DNA from 2 places in the Pseudomonas sp. SCB32 genome. Region 1 is predicted to be linked to the other one. Evidence: predicted binding sites of a transcription regulator. Region 1 holds the regulator's gene; the other holds the start of a gene.
The links. Region 1 encodes FliA, which starts transcription of late flagellar genes. Its sites were predicted from a motif close to CTAAAGTTTNNNNNNNNNNNGCCGNTAA; they were not measured.
Positions count from the first base shown of each region.

Region 2: a site for FliA is predicted at 4,982-5,009, ahead of GA645_RS05935 (methyl-accepting chemotaxis protein). Genes of this name have one in related genera too.

Region 1 covers NZ_CP045118.1:1,936,153-1,945,611, reverse strand. Annotated here, with positions in the region: gene GA645_RS09250 (ParA family protein) at 1-133, opposite strand, end outside; gene motD (flagellar motor protein MotD) at 183-1,067, opposite strand; gene GA645_RS09240 (flagellar motor protein) at 1,079-1,819, opposite strand; gene GA645_RS09235 (chemotaxis response regulator protein-glutamate methylesterase) at 1,819-2,928, opposite strand; gene GA645_RS09230 (chemotaxis protein CheA) at 2,985-5,222, opposite strand; gene GA645_RS09225 (protein phosphatase CheZ) at 5,254-6,039, opposite strand; gene GA645_RS09220 (chemotaxis response regulator CheY) at 6,059-6,433, opposite strand; gene fliA (RNA polymerase sigma factor FliA) at 6,610-7,359, opposite strand; gene fleN (flagellar synthesis regulator FleN) at 7,356-8,186, opposite strand; gene flhF (flagellar biosynthesis protein FlhF) at 8,355-9,459, opposite strand, start outside.
Region 2 covers NZ_CP045118.1:1,268,572-1,278,030, reverse strand. Annotated here, with positions in the region: gene tadA (type 4b pilus Flp biogenesis ATPase TadA) at 1-915, opposite strand, end outside; gene tadZ (type 4b pilus Flp biogenesis protein TadZ) at 912-2,096, opposite strand; gene GA645_RS05950 (type II and III secretion system protein family protein) at 2,162-3,391, opposite strand; gene cpaB (Flp pilus assembly protein CpaB) at 3,407-4,321, opposite strand; gene GA645_RS05940 (Flp family type IVb pilin) at 4,696-4,896, shown strand; gene GA645_RS05935 (methyl-accepting chemotaxis protein) at 5,051-6,946, shown strand; gene GA645_RS05930 (methyl-accepting chemotaxis protein) at 7,338-9,227, shown strand; gene GA645_RS05925 (helicase HerA-like domain-containing protein) at 9,358-9,459, opposite strand, start outside.

The DNA.
Region 1 (9,459 bases):
TCATCGAGCCGTGCGGGTCGAGGTCGACGATCAGCACGCGCTTGCCGGCGTCGGCCAACAGACCCGCGAGGGCGATGGAGGATGTGGTCTTGCCGACGCCACCTTTCTGGTTGGCTACCGCCCAGACTTTCATAGTGCTGGCTCCCCGCTGGCACAGGATCGGTTCAGGGTCATCATGCTGCTCACTCCCCTGCCGTCGATGACGAAGATTTGACGGCGCCACCGCCGGGCGCCTCGCTGGCAACCACTGGTGCAGGTTGCGTGCCAGCATGTCGCAACGCCGGGTCCGGCTGCGCCTTGCCGCTGCCCACGCCGCTGACGGCGCGACGCACTTCCAGGTTGCGGGAGATCACCAGCACCACCCGGCGGTTGCGGGCGCGGCCTTCCGCCGTCGCATTGTCCGCTACCGGTTGGAATTCACCATAGCCCACCGCCGCCAACCGGCCGGCATCCAGCCCGTCCTGGGCGAGCATGCGGACGATGCTCGCGGCGCGGGCCGCCGACAGCTCCCAGTTGGTCGGGTACTGCGAATTATGGATCGGCACGTTGTCGGTGAAGCCCTCGACGTGCACCGGGTTGCGATAAGGCGCCAGAATCCTGGCGACCTTCTCGATGATGGTGAAGGCGGTGTCGTTGGGAATCGCATCGCCGCTGGGGAACAGCAGGCTGGAATTGAGGGTGATCTCGATCCAGAACTCGTTGCCGCGCACGCTCACCTGATCGCTCTTGATCAGCTCGCCGAACGCCTCGCGCATGTTGCTGGCGATCTGCTCCAGGGTATCCGGGTTGCCCTGGGCCTGGCCCTCGTCCATCGGCTCGTTCAGCGACTGGTCCGGTTGCTGGGTGCGCGGCCGCTCTTCGCCGATGGGGATCGGCCGCACCGCGCGGTCCGGCTGGTTGAACACGCCGGTCAGGGTTTCCGAAAGGATCTTGTACTTGCCCTGGTTGATCGAGGAGATCGAGTACATCACCACGAAAAAGGCGAACAGCAGGGTGATGAAGTCCGCGTAGGACACCAGCCAGCGTTCGTGATTCTCGTGTTCCTCGTGACGTCTGCGGCGAGGCATTCGCGTTCTCCTCAGCCGACGAAGCCTTGCAGCTTCAGTTCGATGGAGCGCGGGTTCTCGCCCTCGGCGATGGACAGCAGGCCCTCCATCAGCATCTCGCGGTAGCAGGACTGGCGATGCACGATGCTTTTCAGCTTGTTGCCCACCGGCAACAGCAGCAGGTTGGCCAGGCCCACGCCATAGATGGTAGCGACGAAGGCGACGGCGATGCCGCTACCCAGCTGGCTGGGATCGGCAAGATTGCCCATCACGTGGATCAGGCCCATCACGGCGCCGATGATACCGATGGTCGGCGAGTAGCCCCCCATGGCTTCGAACACCTTGGCCGCCGCCAGGTCGCGGGTTTCCTGGTTGTACAGGTCGACTTCGAGGATGCTGCGGATGGCTTCCGGCTCGGCGCCGTCCACCAGCAATTGCAGGCCCTTGCGCGCATAGGGATCGCGCTCGGCGTCAGCGACGCTTTCCAGGCCCAGCAGGCCTTCCTTGCGCGCAGTCATGCTCCAGCCGACCACGTGGCCAATGCCGCCGACCAGGTCCACCTTGGGCGGCAGCATGATCCAGCGCAGCATCTGCATCGATCGCTTGAGCACCGCCACCGGCGTCTGCAGCAACGCCGCGGCCAGGGTGCCGCCGACCACGATCAGCGCGGCCGGGCCATTGGCCAGCGCGCCGACGTGCCCGCCCTCGAGGAAGTTGCCACCAATGATGGCAACCAGCGCGAGGATCAGGCCGACCAGGCTGAGCACATCCATCAGCCGCAGGCCTCGGTGAGGTGACGGCCGATGTCGTCCAGGCTGTACACCGCATCGGCCAGGCCCGCCTTGGCGATCGCCATGGGCATGCCGTAGATCACGCAGCTGGCTTCATCCTGCGCCCACACCTGGCTACCGCCCTGCTTGAGCATGCGCGCGCCTTCGCGGCCGTCGGCGCCCATGCCGGTGAGGACCACCGCCAGCACCTTGTCACCGTAGGCCTTGGACGCGGAACCAAAGGTCACGTCGACGCAGGGCTTGTAGTTCAGTCGCTCATCGCCGGGCAGGATGCGCACGGCGCCACGGCCATCGATCATCATCTGCTTGCCGCCCGGCGCCAGCAGGGCCACGCCCGGGCGCAGCAGGTCGCCGTCTTCGGCTTCCTTGACGGTGATCCTGCACAGCTTGTCCAGGCGCTCGGCGAAGGCCTTGGTGAACGCCGCCGGCATGTGCTGGATCAGCACCAGCGGCGCGGGGAAGTTGGCAGGCAGCTGGGTCAGGACCCGCTGCAGCGCCACCGGCCCACCGGTGGAAGTACCGATGGCCACCAGCCGGTAGGGCTTACGCTTTGGGGCAGCGGAGGTCGCCGCCGCGGGCGCGGCATGGCCACTGGGGCTCGCGGGTGCCGCATGGCGCGCAGCACTGCCGGCCGGCGCCGGAGCGACAGCCGGGGCACTGCTGGAATAGCTGGTGTAGGCGGCGAAGCGGCGGTTGCTCTTGGCGATGGTGTGGACCTTCTCGCACAACAGCTGGCGCACCTTGTCCGGATGGCGCGAGATATCCTCGAAGTTCTTCGGCAGGTAGTCCACCGCGCCAGCGTCCAGCGCGTCCAGGGTCACCCGCGCGCCTTCGTGGGTCAGCGAGGAGAACATCAGGACCGGGGTCGGACAACGCTGCATGATGGTCCGCACGGCAGTGATGCCGTCCATCAGCGGCATCTCGTAGTCCATGGTGATCACGTCGGGCTTGAGCGCCAGCGCCTGGTCGATCGCCTCGCGGCCGTTGGTCGCCGTGCCGACCACCTGGATCTGCGGATCGGCGGAGAGAATCTCCGAGACACGGCGGCGGAAGAATCCCGAATCGTCCACCACCAGGACTTTGACAGCCATAGACACTCCTGAATAAAGCCTTGCCACGCGCGCGGGCGTCCCCGCGCACGGAAGTATCAGATACGCCGCGCGTAACGCTTGAGCATGCTCGGCACATCGAGGATCAGGGCGATCCGCCCGTCACCGGTGATGGTCGCTCCGGCCATGCCTGGCGTGCCCTGCAGCATCTTGCCCAGCGGCTTGATCACCACCTCTTCCTGGCCCACCAACTGGTCGACCACGAAGCCGATGCGCTGGGTGCCCACGGAGAGGATCACCACGTGGCCCTCGCCCTGCTCTTCATACTCGGCGCCCGGCACCAGCCAGCGCTTGAGGTAGAACAGCGGCAGCGCCTTGTCGCGGACGATCACCACTTCCTGGCCGTCGACCACATTGGTGTTCGACAGGTCGAGGTGGAAGATCTCGTTGACGTTCACCAGCGGGAAGGCGAAGGCCTGGTTGCCCAGCATCACCATCAGGGTCGGCATGATCGCCAGGGTCAGCGGGACCTTGATGACGATCTTCGAGCCCTGGCCCTTGGTGGAGTAGATGTTGATGATGCCGTTGAGCTGCGAAATCTTGGTCTTCACCACGTCCATGCCGACACCGCGGCCGGAGACGTCGGAAATCTCGGTCTTGGTCGAGAAGCCCGGGGCGAAGATCAGGTTGTAGCACTCGGACTCGGACAGGCGATCGGCGGCGTCCTTGTCCAGCAGGCCCTTCTCCACGGCCTTGGCGCGCAGCACGTCCGGGTCCATGCCCTTGCCGTCATCGGAGATCGACAGCAGGATGTGGTCGCCTTCCTGTTCGGCGGACAGCACCACCCGGCCGGAACGCGCCTTGCCGGCGGCCTCGCGCTCGTCCGGGCCTTCGATGCCGTGGTCCACCGCGTTGCGCACCAGGTGCACCAGCGGGTCGGCCAGGGCCTCGACCAGGTTCTTGTCGAGGTCGGTCTCTTCGCCGATCAGCTCAAGGTTGATCTCTTTCTTCAGATTGCGCGCGAGATCGCGCACCTGACGCGGGAAGCGGCCGAAGACTTTCTTGATCGGCTGCATGCGGGTTTTCATGACCGCCGACTGCAGGTCCGCGGTGACCACGTCGAGGTTCGACACGGCCTTGGCCATGGCCTCGTCGCCGCTGTTGGCGCCCAGGCGCACCAGGCGGTTACGCACCAGCACCAGTTCGCCGACCATGTTCATGATTTCGTCGAGGCGCGCGGTGTCCACGCGCACCGTGGTTTCCGCCTCGCTCGCCGGCTTCTCGGCGGCAGCGGCACGCGGCGCCTCTGCGGGCTTGGCGGCTGCCTTTGCTGGCGCCGGGACGGCAGCGGGCTTGGCCGGTTGCGGCGCGGCGGCCGGTTTGGCGGCGGGCTTGGCGGCGGCGAGCGGTTCTTCCTTCGCGCCGGTGAACTGTCCCTTGCCGTGCAGCTCGTCGAGCAGCTTCTCGAATTCGTCGTCGGTGATGTTGTCGTCGCCAGCGGTCGCCTCGGCGGCTTTCTCGCTGGGCTCGGCTTTCTCGGCCGCAGCAGCACTCTCGGTGGGAGCAGCAGACGGCTCGTCCTTGGCGCCGGTGAACTGGCCCTTGCCATGCAGCTGGTCGAGCAGCGCTTCGAACTCGTCGTCGGTGATGTCGTCGCCACCGCTGGCGGCCGGGGCCGCTTCGCTCACGACGGGAGCTACGCTGGCCGGCGACTGGGTGCCACCGAACTGGCCCTTGCCGTGCAACTGGTCGAGCAGCGCCTCGAACTCGTCATCGGTGATGTCGTCGCCACCGTTGCCGACCGCTGCAGCCGGAGCGTCGGCGGCGGGCTCCAGGGCATCCATCAGTTGCTCGAATTCAGCGTCGGTGATGTCACCGTAGGTCGCGGGAGCCTCCGCTGCGGGCTCGGGCTCGGCAATCACCGGCGCTTCGACCGGTTCGTTGCCGCCCGGCTCGGCGAGGCGCGACAGCGCGGCCAGCAGTTCGGGAGTCGCCGGGGTCGGCTCCTCCGCATCGCGCACCTGCTGGAACATCACATTGACGGTATCCAGCGCCTGCAGGACCACGTCCATGAGCTCGGCGTCCACGCGGCGTTCGCCCTTGCGCAGGATGTCGAACACGTTCTCGGCGATGTGGCAGCACTCCACCAGCGCGTTCAGCTGGAGGAAGCCCGCTCCGCCCTTGACGGTGTGGAACCCACGGAAAATCGCATTGAGCAGGTCCATGTCATCGGGTCGGCTTTCCAGCTCGACCAGTTGTTCGGACAGCTGCTCGAGGATCTCGCCGGCCTCCACCAGGAAGTCCTGGAGGATCTCGTCATCGGCGTCGAAGCTCATTCGGTGCTCCCTCTACAGCGTCAGCGGACGCTTAAAAACCAAGGCTGGACAACAGGTCGTCGACATCGTCCTGACCGGATACGACGTCTTTTCTTGTATCGGCAGCAATCTGCGGACCTTCACCCTTGGACGATCTTTCTTTTTCGACGGCGTCGCGCATGCCGTCGTAGTCGTGCTCGATGCCCGCGTAACGGTCCACCTGGCCGGCCATCCAGACCAGCTTGACCAGGTTCGACTCGACCTCGGTGACCAGTTTGGTGACGCGCTTGATCACCTGTCCGGTGAGGTCCTGGAAGTCCTGCGCCAGGAGGATGTCGTTGAGGTGCGCGGAAAGCTTCCGGCTGTCCTGGGCGCTGATGTAGAGGAACTGCTCGACGCGCTTGGCCAGCTCACGGAAGGCGTCGGGGCCCAGCTCGCGGCGCATGAAGCGTCCCCAGTCTTCCTGCAGTTCCTTGGCCTGGGTCTCGATGTGCATGACCACCGGAGTGCACTCTTCCACCAGGTCCATGGTGCGGTTCGCCGCCTTCTCGGTCATCTTCACCACGTAGGAGAGACGATCGGTGGCGTCGGCGATCTGCGACATTTCCTCGGCGTGGCGGGAATTGGGATCGATCTGGAAGTTGACGATGGCGTTGTGCAGCTCACGGGTGAGCTTGCCCACTTCCTGGTAGAGCCCGCGATCGCGCGCCTGGTTGAGCTCGGAGATCAGCTGCACGGCGGTCTGGACGTCGCCGCGTTCGAGGCAGTCGACCAATTCGCGCGCGTGTTTTTTCAGGGTCGACTCGAAGTCACCCGCGGATTCGTTGACGAGATCCATGACGCCCTCTCAGTCAGCCTCAGCTGCCGACCCGCTCGAAAATCTTCTCGATCTTTTCTTTCAGCACCTGAGCGGTGAAAGGCTTGACCACATAGCCGTTGACCCCGGCCTGGGCGGCTTCAATGATCTGGTCGCGCTTGGCCTCGGCGGTGACCATCAGTACCGGCAGGTGCTTCAGGCGCTCGTCGGCGCGGACCGCGCGCAGCAGGTCGATGCCGGTCATGCCGGGCATGTTCCAGTCGGTGACGAGGAAGTCGAAGTTGCCGCTGTGCAGCATCGGCAGCGCAGTGGTGCCGTCGTCGGCCTCTGCGGTGTTGGTGAACCCCAGGTCACGCAGGAGGTTCTTGATGATGCGCCTCATCGTGGAAAAGTCGTCCACGATGAGAATTTTCATATTCTTGTCCAAACCGACCTCCATCGATACCAGGCACGTCCTGGCGGGCGTGCCGTCAATTCATCGAGCGGCGTGCGCTCATCCCGTGTGGGCGGCGTCAAAGGGACGTCGCCCTGAAGAATTCTGAAATCTAAATCTGAAGCCTACGAAAAAGCCGACGCGAAACTACCCGAACCTCAGTGCGCGCGCCACTCCGCCAGACGTGCCCGCAGGCGCGCGGCGCATTGGCTGTGCAGCTGACTGACCCGGGATTCGCTGACCCCCAGCACTTCGCCGATCTCCTTGAGGTTGAGTTCCTCGTCGTAGTACAGGGCCAGCACCAGCCGCTCGCGCTCGGGCAGCTTGGTGATGGCTTCGGCGAGCGCCGCCTGGAAGCGTTCGTCTTCCAGGCCGTGGGAGGGCTCGTTTCCCTGGTGCGAAGCGTCTTCGGCCAGGCCACTGCCCTGCTCGCCGTCCTGCAGCAGGTCGTCGAAGCTGTACAGGCGGCTGCCCTGGGTGTCGCTGAGGATGCCGTAATATTCTTCGAGACTCATATTGAGTTCGGCAGCAACCTCCTGATCTTTAGCGTCACGACCGGTTCTGGCCTCGACGGCGCGAATCGCGTCGCTGACCATGCGCGAGTTACGGTGCACCGAACGCGGGGCCCAGTCGCCCTTGCGCACCTCGTCGAGCATGGCGCCACGGATGCGAATGCCGGCGTAGGTCTCGAAGCTCGCGCCCTTGCCGGCGTCGTATTTCTTCGCCGCTTCCAGCAGGCCGATCATGCCGGCCTGCATCAGGTCCTCCACCTGCACGCTGGCCGGCAGGCGGCCCAGCAGGTGGTAGGCAATGCGCTTGACCAGCGGCGCGTACCGCTGGATCAGTTGGTCCTGGGAGTTCTGCGCCTGTGCCTTGCTGTACATACGCGCTCCGGAGGCCATCATCATACGGCCGAACCCGTGGACGGATGCTGCACCAGGCGCTCGACGAAGAACTCCAGGTGCCCACGTGGGTTGGCCGGCAGCGGCCAGCTGTCGACTTTCTGCGCAATCGCACGGAAGGCCAGGGACGCCTTGCTGCGCGGGAACGCCTCATACACCGAACGCTGCTTCTGCACCGCCTTGCGCACCGACTCGTCGTACGGAACGGCGCCGACGTACTGCAGCGCCACGTCGAGGAAGCGGTCAGTGACCTTGGTCAGCTTGGCGAACAGGTTGCGGCCCTCCTGGGGGCTGTGCGCCATGTTCGCCAGTACGCGGAAGCGGGTCATGCCGTAGTCGCGGTTGAGCAACTTGATCAACGCGTAGGCGTCGGTGATCGAGGTGGGTTCGTCGCAGACGACCAACAGCACTTCCTGCGCGGCACGCACGAAGCTCACCACCGAGTCGCCGATGCCGGCGGCGGTATCCACCACCAGCACGTCGATGTTCTCGCTGATGTCGCTGAACGCCTGGATCAGACCGGCGTGCTGCATCGGCGTGAGGTGCACCATGCTCTGCGTGCCGGAGGCCGCCGGAACGATGCGAACACCGCCGGGCCCTTGGAGGATCACGTCGCGCAGATCGCACTCGCCTTCAATCACATCGGCCAGCGTGCGCTTGGGCGTCAGGCCCAGCAGCACGTCGACGTTGGCCAGGCCCAGGTCGGCGTCCAGCAGCATGACGCGGCGGCCGAGGTCGGCCAACGCCAGCGACAGGTTCACCGACACGTTGGTCTTGCCGACACCACCCTTGCCACCGGTGACTGCGATTACCTGTACAGGATGCATGCCCATATCAATACCTTGTCTCGTCATTCAGCCGCCGCGCCCCCTGGCGCTGCGGCCCTGCCGGCCGCGGTGCTCTACCGCTTCCGGCGTTCGCGGATCGTCTCCCAGAGCATCCGCCTCGCCGGGCAGCCCACCTGGCCGCCCGTCACCCCACCACGGGGCCGTTCAATTCGTTCAGCCGGCGCGACGCACCGGCTGCTGGTACAGACCGGCGAACAGGTCGGCCATGGCGTCCTCGCTCGGCTCTTCCGGCGACTGCAGACTCACCGCGCGGCTGACCAGTTGGTGGCTGCGCGCAATCTGCAGATCATCCGGAATCTTCGGACCGTCCGCCAGATAGGCTACCGGGAGACGCTGGCCAATTGCCAGAGCAAGCGCCTCGCCGAGGCTGCCGGCTTCGTCCAGCTTGGTCAGGATGCACCCGGCCAGACCGCACACACGATAGTTCTGCCAGGCGGCCTTGAGCACCTGGCTCTGGCTGGTCGCGGCCAGCACCAGATAGTTCTTCACGTTCAGGCTCTGCGCCGCCAGGGCTTCGAGCTGCATGCGCAGCGCCGGATCGTTGGCCGGCAGGCCGGCGGTATCGATCAGCACCAGGCGCTTGCGCGCCAGCGGCGCCATGGCCTGAATCAGCGACTGGCCCGGATCGACCAGGGTTACCGGCACGTTGAGGATGCGACCGAGGGTCTTGATCTGCTCCTGCGCACCGATGCGGAAGCTGTCCATCGAGACCAGGGCGATGCTCTGCGCGCCGTACTTCAGCACGTAGCGGGCGGCAAGCTTGGCCAGGGTCGTCGTTTTGCCCATGCCGGCCGGGCCGACCAGCGCAACCACCCCGCCCTGCTCCAGCAGGTCGATTTCCGGGGCGTTGATGGAGCGCGCCAGGTGTGCCAGCAGCATGCGCCAGGCCTGCTTCGGCTCAGCGATGGAGGCGACTTTTTCCAGCAGGCTGCGCGACAGGTCAGCCGGCAGCCCCATGCGCTGCAGGCGGCGCCACAGGTTGGCCTGCCTCGGACGCTGGCTCTGCAACTGGTTCCAGGCGATGGAGCCCAGCTGCACTTCGATCAGTTCACGCAGGCCGTTGAGCTCGAAGCGCATGGCTTCCAGGGCCTGCTGGCCGACGTTGGCGGCAGCCGGTGCGACCGGCGCGGCCATGGCTTCGGCCAGGGTCTCGGCGGCGCTGCGGCGCGGCACCTCTGCGCCGTACATTTGACGGTCCTTGCGCACGGCCTCGCTCATGCGGGTCGGCTCGCTCAGCTCGGCCTTGGCCTGGGCGATC
Region 2 (9,459 bases), 670 kb from region 1:
CTGCAGTACGTCGAGCACCTCCACACCACGGATCTCGCCGAGGATGATGCGGTCCGGGCGCATCCGCAGGGCGTTGCGGATCAGCTCGCGGGCGGTGACCTCGCCGAAGCCCTCGGCATTCGGCGGCCGGGTTTCCAGGCGCACCACATGGTTGTGGCCCAGTTGCAGTTCGGCGGTGTCCTCGATGGTGACGATGCGTTCGCGCTCGTCGATGAAGCTGCTCATCACATTGAGCAAGGTGGTCTTGCCAGTGCCGGTGCCGCCACTGATGAGGATGTTGCAGCGGCTCTCCACCGCCTGGCGGATGAATGCCAGCATCGGCTCGTCGACACTCTGGTAACCCAGCAGGTCGGCGCTCTTGAGCAGCTCCTTGCTGAATTTGCGGATCGACAGGCAGGGCCCGTCCAGTGCCACCGGCGGAATGATTGCATTGACCCGGCTGCCGTCGGGCAGGCGCGCATCGACCATCGGACTGGACTCGTCCAGACGCCGGCCCAGCGGCGCGAGGATGCGCTGGATCACCCGCTGCACGTGGTGATCGTCGATGAAGCGCAGGTCGCTCTGATACAACCGGCCTTCGTGCTCGACGAACACCCTGTCGGGACCGTTGACCAGGATTTCCGAGATTCCCGGGTCGCGCAGCAGGATTTCCAGTGGGCCGAAGCCGGTCAGCTCATCCACCACTTCTTCGGCGAGACGGTCGAGTTCGTAACGGGAGATCGCCAGTTGGCGGCGCGCGGCGTATTCGCTGACCTTCTCCGAGACGTACTGGGCCACTGCAGGGCGGGCGCCCTCCAGCAGGTTCATGCCGTCTTCGTCGATCTCGTCGATGATGTAGCGGTGCAGGCGCATTTTCAGCGCCTGCAGGTCCTGGTCGTGACGGCCGGAGAAGCCGTTGCCGCTGCCGTAGCTCATGAGCGTGCCGCCTTCGGCCAACCGAACCAGGCGAAGCGCCGTGGCCGTTCACCGACGTTCGCTCCCAGGTTGTCCGCCAGGTCGCGCAGCTTGACCGTCAGCGGGTCGCGCGGCGACAGGTCGAACAGACTCTGGCCGATGTTCTTCGCCCGCAGGCGCGCCTCCGGCGAGGCCGGCAGCACGCCGAACAGTTCCAGGCCGAACATCTTGCCCAGGGCCGACGAATCCGGCGGCACCGACGGCCAGTAGCGCTCGATCAGCAGTTCGATACGTGGCAACGACGGGCTTCGTTCGCGCAGTCGGCGCAAGCGCTCCAGCCCCTTCTTGCAGGACGGCACGCTCTGGTCCACCAGCCACAGTACGCGATTGGCCTGGGCCAGCAGCTGGCTGCTGAGTTCGCCCTCGGCGACACCGGTGAGGTTGACCAGCACATGGGTGAAGGCACCGCGCAGGTTGCCCAGCAGCAGATAGAGCTCGGCGGTGGTGACCCGCTCCAGGATGCCGGGCTCGTCCGACAGGCTGAGGATGCGCAGCCCGGAGTCGTGGCGGGTGAAGGCGCTGTCGATCAGCGTCTGGTCGAGGCGCCGCAGGTTGCGCATGGCATCGGCGAAGCTGAAGGCTGAGTCCATGCCGAGAATCGCCAGCGCCTCGGCGCTGGGTTGGCCGATGTCCACCAGCAGCACCCGGTGATCGGCCTGGCGTTGCAGCGCCAGGGCCAGGTGCAGCGCCACGAACGCTCCGTCGGCATCCGGCCGGGCGCTCACCAGGCTCACCAGCTCGCCCTGCTGCGCGGCGCTCACCGGCACGCTGGGCAAGCGCCCGCCAAGGCGGCGGATCAGACCGTTCAGTTCGCTGGCGCGGGCGCCGTAGGTGACGAAATCGCGAGCGCCGGCGCGCATCGCCGCCAGTACCAGCTGGTTGTCCAGGCCATCGCCCACGGCCACCACCGAGAGCAGCGGGCGGGCCGACACCAGCCCCTCGATCAGCGAACTCTGCGCCACCAGGTTGGCCTTGTTCAGGCTGGTGAACAGGACGCTGGCGCCAGTGACATCGAGCAGCGCCAGCACCTCCTCCAGGGTTCCGCTGTTGGCCACCACTACCTGCCCGCAGTTGGCCAGGCTGTTCTGCAGCCACTCCTGCTCGCCGGGGTGCTGAACCAGTGCGACGAATGTCTGACTCATGCTGCCGCTCCCTTCCCGTTCCTTGCGGCCCGATTTCTGACGGGATGCCGCATCATAGGTATCCATCAGCGCGACATCCCGCTGCTGGCCTTGCGCTGATCGAAACGGCCGTCCTCGAGGAAATAGAACTCGCCAAAGCCGGGGTCGTACTTGCGCAGCCCCTCGCCCGGCAGCGTCGGCAATGCGGCATTGGCCGCCAGCGGCTGGACCAGGTGCGGGGTGACGATCATCAACAGTTCGCGGTCGTCCTTGTCCAGGCTGGAGGCACGGAACAACGCCCCGATCACCGGGAGGCTGCCGAGGAAGGGGAACTTGTCGATGTTGCTGATGGTGCTGCTGCTGATCAGCCCGCTGATCACGAAGCTCTCGCCATCGGCCAGCATCACGCTGGTGTCGGTGCGCCGCACGGTCAGGGCCGGCACCGCGATGTCGTTGGTGCGGATGCCGCTGCTGAAGTCCAGCTCGCTGACCTCCGGCGCCACCTTCAGGGCGATGCGCTTGTCGCTCATCACCGTGGGCGTGAGGGTCAGGCGCACGCCGAACTCCTTGTACTGGATGGTGATGGTGTCGTTATTGCCGTTGGGCACCGGGATCGGAAACTCCCCGCCGGCAAGGAACGAGGCGCTCTGCCCGCTGGTCGCCACCAGGCTCGGGCGCGCCAGGGTGTAGGCGAAGCCGCTGCCTTCCAGGGCATTGATGAAGCCCAGCCATTTGCTGCTGCCGCCCCCCCAGATGACGTTGAAGCCGCTGTTGGCCGCACCGAACTTGCCGCCCAGGTTGCCGGAGCTGTCTAGCTCAAGACCGCCCAGGCTGCCCGGAGAGCCCAGCACGAAGGTATTGGAGCCCTTGCGGACCAGCGAAGTGCTGGCCTGCTTGAGCTTGCTGCGGCTGACTTCGACGAAGCGGATGTCGGTCTGCACCTGATTGGACATCCCGGCCAGGCTGCCCGGCACCCCGCCAGCGTCGGCGACCGCCCGCGAGCCGACCCGCACCACACTGCTCATCGGCTGGTCGCTGCAAGGAGTCCAGATCAGCAGGCTGGTCAGTCCCTCGGCTTTGCCGGTGACGAGAAAGTCATGCTTGTCGACCACCTGCACGTCGGCGATGTTCGGGTCGCCGATGGCCAGTCGCTTGATCGGCACCGGCAGCTGCTGGTCGACCTGGGCGCCCTGCTGGATATCGAGGTTCAGTTGCCGACCGGCGAAGCCGGCGCAGGCGCTCGGTATCGCCTGCGCGGCGGAATGGACGGCACAGGCCAGCAGCGCGGCCAACGACAGGATGAAGCGCTTGGACATCAATGCACTCCTTGCTCAATGTGCTTCACGGGTGACGGTGGTACCGCGATAGACCACGACGCCCGGACTCACCTGCGGCGCCGACACCTGGCGCGAGGCTGGCGCCGCGTGGGCCTTGCCGAGGAGTTGATCAAGGGTGATCGGCGGGCTGCCGGCAGCATTCAGCGACGCTTCGAGGTAGCGCCCCTGCTGCTCTTTCTCATAGAGATTCTCGTCCTTGCTGCGCACCGCCAGGCGCAGCGACCCGGCCTGACTGGCCAGCATCAGCCGCGACGCTGCCTCGGCCGGCACGGCAAGCACGGCGGTGCGTGGCGGGCGCGGGGTCTTGTCCTTGGGATCACCAGCGTTGCGAACCTGGCCATCGTTGGCGACGGCGATCTGCTCGCCGTAGGTCAGGACACGCACCCCGGGCAGCACCACCTGGGCGCTGACGACGCGGTCGGTGCTCTGCTGGTCCTGGACGAAAAGCATGACGTCGACGTAATCGCCGGGGAGCACGAACCCGCCGCCGCCGATCACCTCGTCCACGGCGATGGCCATGGCCCGCTCGTCCGGGCGGATGGTCCGCGCCAGCGGGCCGCCGGGCTCCATCAGCGCTGCGGAAAGAATGCTTCCGGCCGGCACAGCGACCCAGACACGCTGCCCGATCAGTGCGTCCGGCTTGGGATAACTGCCCGCCGGTGCGGTATGCAGCAGTTCGATGGCCAGATCGTCCTTGCCGATCACCGTCAGCGCGGACAGGTCACGCCGCGCTACCACGACAGGCGTACGCTGCAACTTGTCCGCTTCCGCCATCACTACCGGCGCCCCTTCCTGCACCACACCGGTGACCGGCGCAGCCGGCTTTCCCACGGATAACCCCAGATATCCCACAACCCCAGCACACAACAGCAACAGCCCGGCGAAAACCATCAGCACCTTGCTATTCATGTCCACTTCCTTGGCGTTATCGGGAAAGGTGAACCTGGCGGTCCACAGCCTGATCGGAAGTCACAACACCGGCGCCGCCGGTATACGTCCTTCAGACCCTTATAGTTTTTTCGACCCGACAGGAAAGTTCGATAAGACCCCTTCCTCATAACGAGAGACTGCTTGTTCCAAAGCAGAATTTAGTTGCTGCGGATATAGCGTCAAATGCCGGCGATGAAATTCCAATCCTCAGTTAGTTCTACTTCGCCATGACTATAACTTTGGTATTAGCGCTATTTGATCAATTGCATTCCGCCATACCGAGCCTAGCCTGACGGTGAAGTCGGGGCGCCGCCCCGGAGGTGCCGCCAGGAGCAACCGCGATGAACCTGAACATCAAAGACCTGACTCTGAAGCTCTACTGCAAGGCCAAGGCATTCGCAGCCGACAAGGAAGGCGCTACTGCTATTGAATATGCGGTTATCGCCGGGTTGATCGGGGTGGTCATCATTGCCGGGGCACGCATCCTCGGAACTGATATCAGCACCATGTTCACCAATATCGGCGGCTCGCTACCAACCGGAACCGCACCGTAATCGGAAATCGCGCTTCCGCAGCACGACAAGAGAACTTCCTCCCCGGCCGCCATGAATGGCGGCCGGGTATATATCCCTATTCAGGTTAAAGTCTTCCGCCATCCAGCCGATACATCCTGCCTACCCCTTGTTCCACCTGCAGGATGCTTTTCCAATGCTTCGCTCGCTGTCCTTCGCCAAGAAGATCCTTCTGGCGGCCTCCCTCGTGGTCATCTTCGCCTTCGCCTGCTTCATCCTCTTCAACGACTTCCGCCAACGCGAGGCGATTCACACCGCCACCGACTCCAAACTGACCGAGGTCGGCAGCCTGACCGCCAGCAACATCCAGAGCTGGCTGGAAGGCCGCATCCACCTGGTGGAAAGCGAAGCCGCGCAACTGGCTGAGCAGGAGCCGACGCCCGAGCGCATCCAGCACGTGCTGGAGCAGCAGGTGTTCCAGAAGAACTTCGAATCGGTCTACCTCGGCGAAGCGGCCAGCGGCGTGTTCACCATGCGCCCCTATGCGCCGATGCCCGATGGCTACGACCCGCGCCAGCGCGGCTGGTACAAGGACGCCGTGGCCGCTGGCCGCCTGATCGTCACCGAGCCCTTCCTGGACGCCGGCACCAACGAGCAGATCCTCGCCATGTCCATGCCGGTGATGCGCAATGGCCAACTGATCGGTGTCGCCGCCGGCGACATGAAGCTGGAAACCATCACCGCCATCATCAACTCGCTGAAGTTCGACGGTAACGGCTACGCCTTCCTGGTCAGCGACAGCGGCAAGATCCTGCTGCACCCGGACAGCCAGCAGATCTTCAAGAACCTCTCCGACATCTACCCGCACGGTGCCCCGAAAGTGCAGGCCGGCGTGCAGGAAGTCAGCCTCAACGGCGAGGACCAGCTGGTGTCCATGTCCCCGGTGAAGGGCCTGCCGGGCGTCACCTGGTACGTCGCCCTGGTGCTGGACAAGGGCGCGGCCTACTCCATGCTCAGCGACTTCCGCACCTCGGCCATCATTGCCACCGCCATCGCCATCGTCGCCATCCTGCTCCTGCTGGGCATGCTGATCCGCGTGCTGATGGCCCCGCTGACCGACATGGGCCGCGCCATGCAGGACATCGCCCAGGGCGACGGCGACCTCACCCAGCGCCTGAAGGTCGCCAGCAACGACGAGTTCGGCGTGCTGGCCAACGCCTTCAACCGCTTCGTCGAGCGCATCCACGAATCCATCCGCGAAGTGGCCTCCACCGCGCGCAGCCTGCACGACGTTTCGCAGCTGGTGGTCAACGCCTCCAACTCGTCCATGAGCAACTCCGACGAGCAGGCCAACCGCACCAACAGCGTGGCTGCCGCGATCAACGAGCTGGGCGCCGCCGCCCAGGAAATCGCCCGCAACGCCGCCGATGCCTCGCACCACGCCACCGACGCCTCGCATCAGGCCGGCGATGGCCGCCAGGTGGTCGAGCAGACCATCAGCGCGATGAACCAGCTGTCCGACAAGATCAGCTCGGCCTGCGCCAACATCGAGGCACTGAACAGCCGCACGGTGAACATCGGGCAGATCCTCGAAGTGATCAAGGGCATCTCCGAGCAGACCAACCTGCTGGCCCTGAACGCCGCCATCGAAGCAGCCCGCGCCGGGGAAGCCGGCCGTGGCTTCGCCGTGGTCGCCGACGAGGTGCGCAACCTGGCGCACCGCGCCCAGGAATCGGCGCAGCAGATCCAGAAGATGATCGAGGAACTGCAAGTCGGCGCCCGCGAAGCCGTGGACACCATGACCGAAAGCCAGCGCTACAGCCTGGAAAGCGTGGAGATCGCCAACCGCGCCGGCGAGCGCCTGGCCAGCGTCACCCACCGCATCGGCGAGATCGACTCGATGAACCAGTCGGTGGCCACCGCCACCGAGGAGCAGACCGCCGTGGTCGACTCGCTGAACATGGACATCACCGAGATCAATACCCTGAACCAGGAAGGCGTGGAGAACCTGCAGGCGACCCTGCGTGCCTGCGCCGACCTGGAGAACCAGGCCGGGCGCCTGCGCCAGTTGGTGGACAGCTTCCGCATCTGATCCCAGCGGAAACGAAAAAGGCGCCTCTGGGCGCCTTTTTCTATTTCCTACCCGCCAGTGCAAACCCATAGGAGCGCGCCATGCGCGCGAATCGCGGGCATGGCCCGCTCCTACAGGGGATATCGAGGCCGTCCCCGACCGTTCGTCCGCCTGCCTCAAGCTTCCACTCGGCGAGCCGACAGCAAGAGTGAAGGTCCACGAGAACAATGAATCCAGTCGGGCCCGATATCACCACCGGCACATGGGAGTGCCGGCCCCGCCCGCCCGGTCACCCGCCGCGCAGGCTCTGTCCGCTCCGTCACCACACGGACGGGCGCGCTGCGGCGACATCGGATCTGTCGCCCAGACCCACGCCGTTCTGGCATCCCACTACTTCCGGACTCGACGCAGCATGATCAAGAGCCTGAAATTCAGCCATAAGATCCTCCTGGCCGCCTCGCTTGTGGTTTTCTCCGCCTTTGCCCTCTTCACCCTCTACAACGACTACTTGCAGCGCAACGCGATCCGCGATGATCTCGAAAGCTACCTGCGAGAAATGGGCACGGTGACCGCCAACAATATCCAGAGCTGGCTGGGCGGCCGGCTGCTGCTGATCGAAAGCACCGCGCAGACCCTCGCCCGCGACAGCGCCCCTGAGCAGCTCGCCGCGCAGCTGGAGCAGGACACCCTGCACAATACCTTCATGTTCACCTACCTGGGCCAGCAGGACGGTACCTTCACCATGCGTCCGAAGGACTCCCTGCCCGCCGACTACGACCCGCGCACCCGCCCCTGGTACAAGGACGCCCTGGCCGCCGGCGGCACCACGCTGACCGAACCGTACATCGACGCGTCGACCCAGCAGCTGGTCATCACCGTTGCCACCCCGGCCCGCTCCGGCGGCAAGACCATCGGCGTAGTCGGTGGCGACATCGGCCTGAAGACCCTGGTGCAGATCATCAACTCGCTGGACTTCAGCGGCATGGGCTACGCCTTCCTGGTCAGCGGTGACGGCAAGATCCTCGTGCACCCGGACAAGAACCTGGTGATGAAGACCCTGGCCGAGGTCTACCCGCAGAACACCCCGCGCATCGGCGCCGGCTTCAGCGAGGCCGAACTGGACGGCCATACGCGCATCCTCAGCTTCACCCAGGTGCAGGGGCTGCCCTCGGTGAACTGGTACATCGGCCTGTCCATCGACAAGGACGCGGCCTACGCAATGCTGAGCAAGTTCCGCGCCTCGGCCATCATTGCCGCAGCCATCGCCATCGTCGCCATCCTGCTCCTGCTGGGCATGCTGATCCGCGTGCTGATGGCCCCGCTGACCGACATGGGCCGCGCCATGCAGGACATCGCCCAGGGCGACGGCGACCTCACCCAGCGCCTGAAGGTCGCCAGCAACGACGAGTTCGGCGTGCTGGCCAACGCCTTCAACCGCTTCGTCGAGCGCATCCACGAATCCATCCGCGAAGTGGCCTCCACCGCGCGCAGCCTGCACGACGTTTCGCAGCTGGTGGTCAACGCCTCCAACTCGTCCATGAGCAACTCCGACGAGCAGGCCAACCGCACCAACAGCGTGGCTGCCGCGATCAACGAGCTGGGCGCCGCCGCCCAGGAAATCGCCCGCAACGCCGCCGATGCCTCGCACCACGCCACCGACGCCTCGCACCAGGCCGGCGATGGCCGCCAGGTGGTCGAGCAGACCATCAGCGCGATGAACCAGCTGTCCGACAAGATCAGCTCGGCCTGCGCCAACATCGAGGCACTGAACAGCCGCACGGTGAACATCGGGCAGATCCTCGAAGTGATCAAGGGCATCTCCGAGCAGACCAACCTGCTGGCCCTGAACGCCGCCATCGAAGCAGCCCGCGCCGGGGAAGCCGGCCGTGGCTTCGCCGTGGTCGCCGACGAGGTGCGCAACCTGGCGCACCGCGCCCAGGAATCGGCGCAGCAGATCCAGAAGATGATCGAGGAGCTGCAGGTCGGCGCCCGCGAAGCCGTGGACACCATGACCGAAAGCCAGCGCTACAGCCTGGAAAGCGTGGAGATCGCCAACCGCGCCGGCGAGCGCCTGGCCAGCGTCACCCACCGCATCGGCGAGATCGACTCGATGAACCAGTCGGTGGCCACCGCCACCGAGGAGCAGACCGCCGTGGTCGACTCGCTGAACATGGACATCACCGAGATCAACACCCTGAACCAGGAAGGCGTGGAGAACCTGCAGGCGACCCTGCGCGCCTGCGCCGACCTGGAGAACCAGGCCGGGCGCCTGCGCCAGTTGGTGGACAGCTTCCGCATCTGATCTCAGCGGAAACGAAAAAGGCGCCTCTGGGCGCCTTTTTCTATTTCCTACCCGCCAGTGCAAACCCGTAGGAGCGCTGGGGGCGTCTTGCCCTTATTCGCGATGGGCGGGCATGGCCCGCCCATCGCCGTCAGCGTCGCTTGCTTCCACCCAGCAAGGCACCCATCAGGCCTCGCACCAATTCCCGGCCGATCTGGTTGGCCGCCTGCCGGACCACGGACTTCGCCGTCTG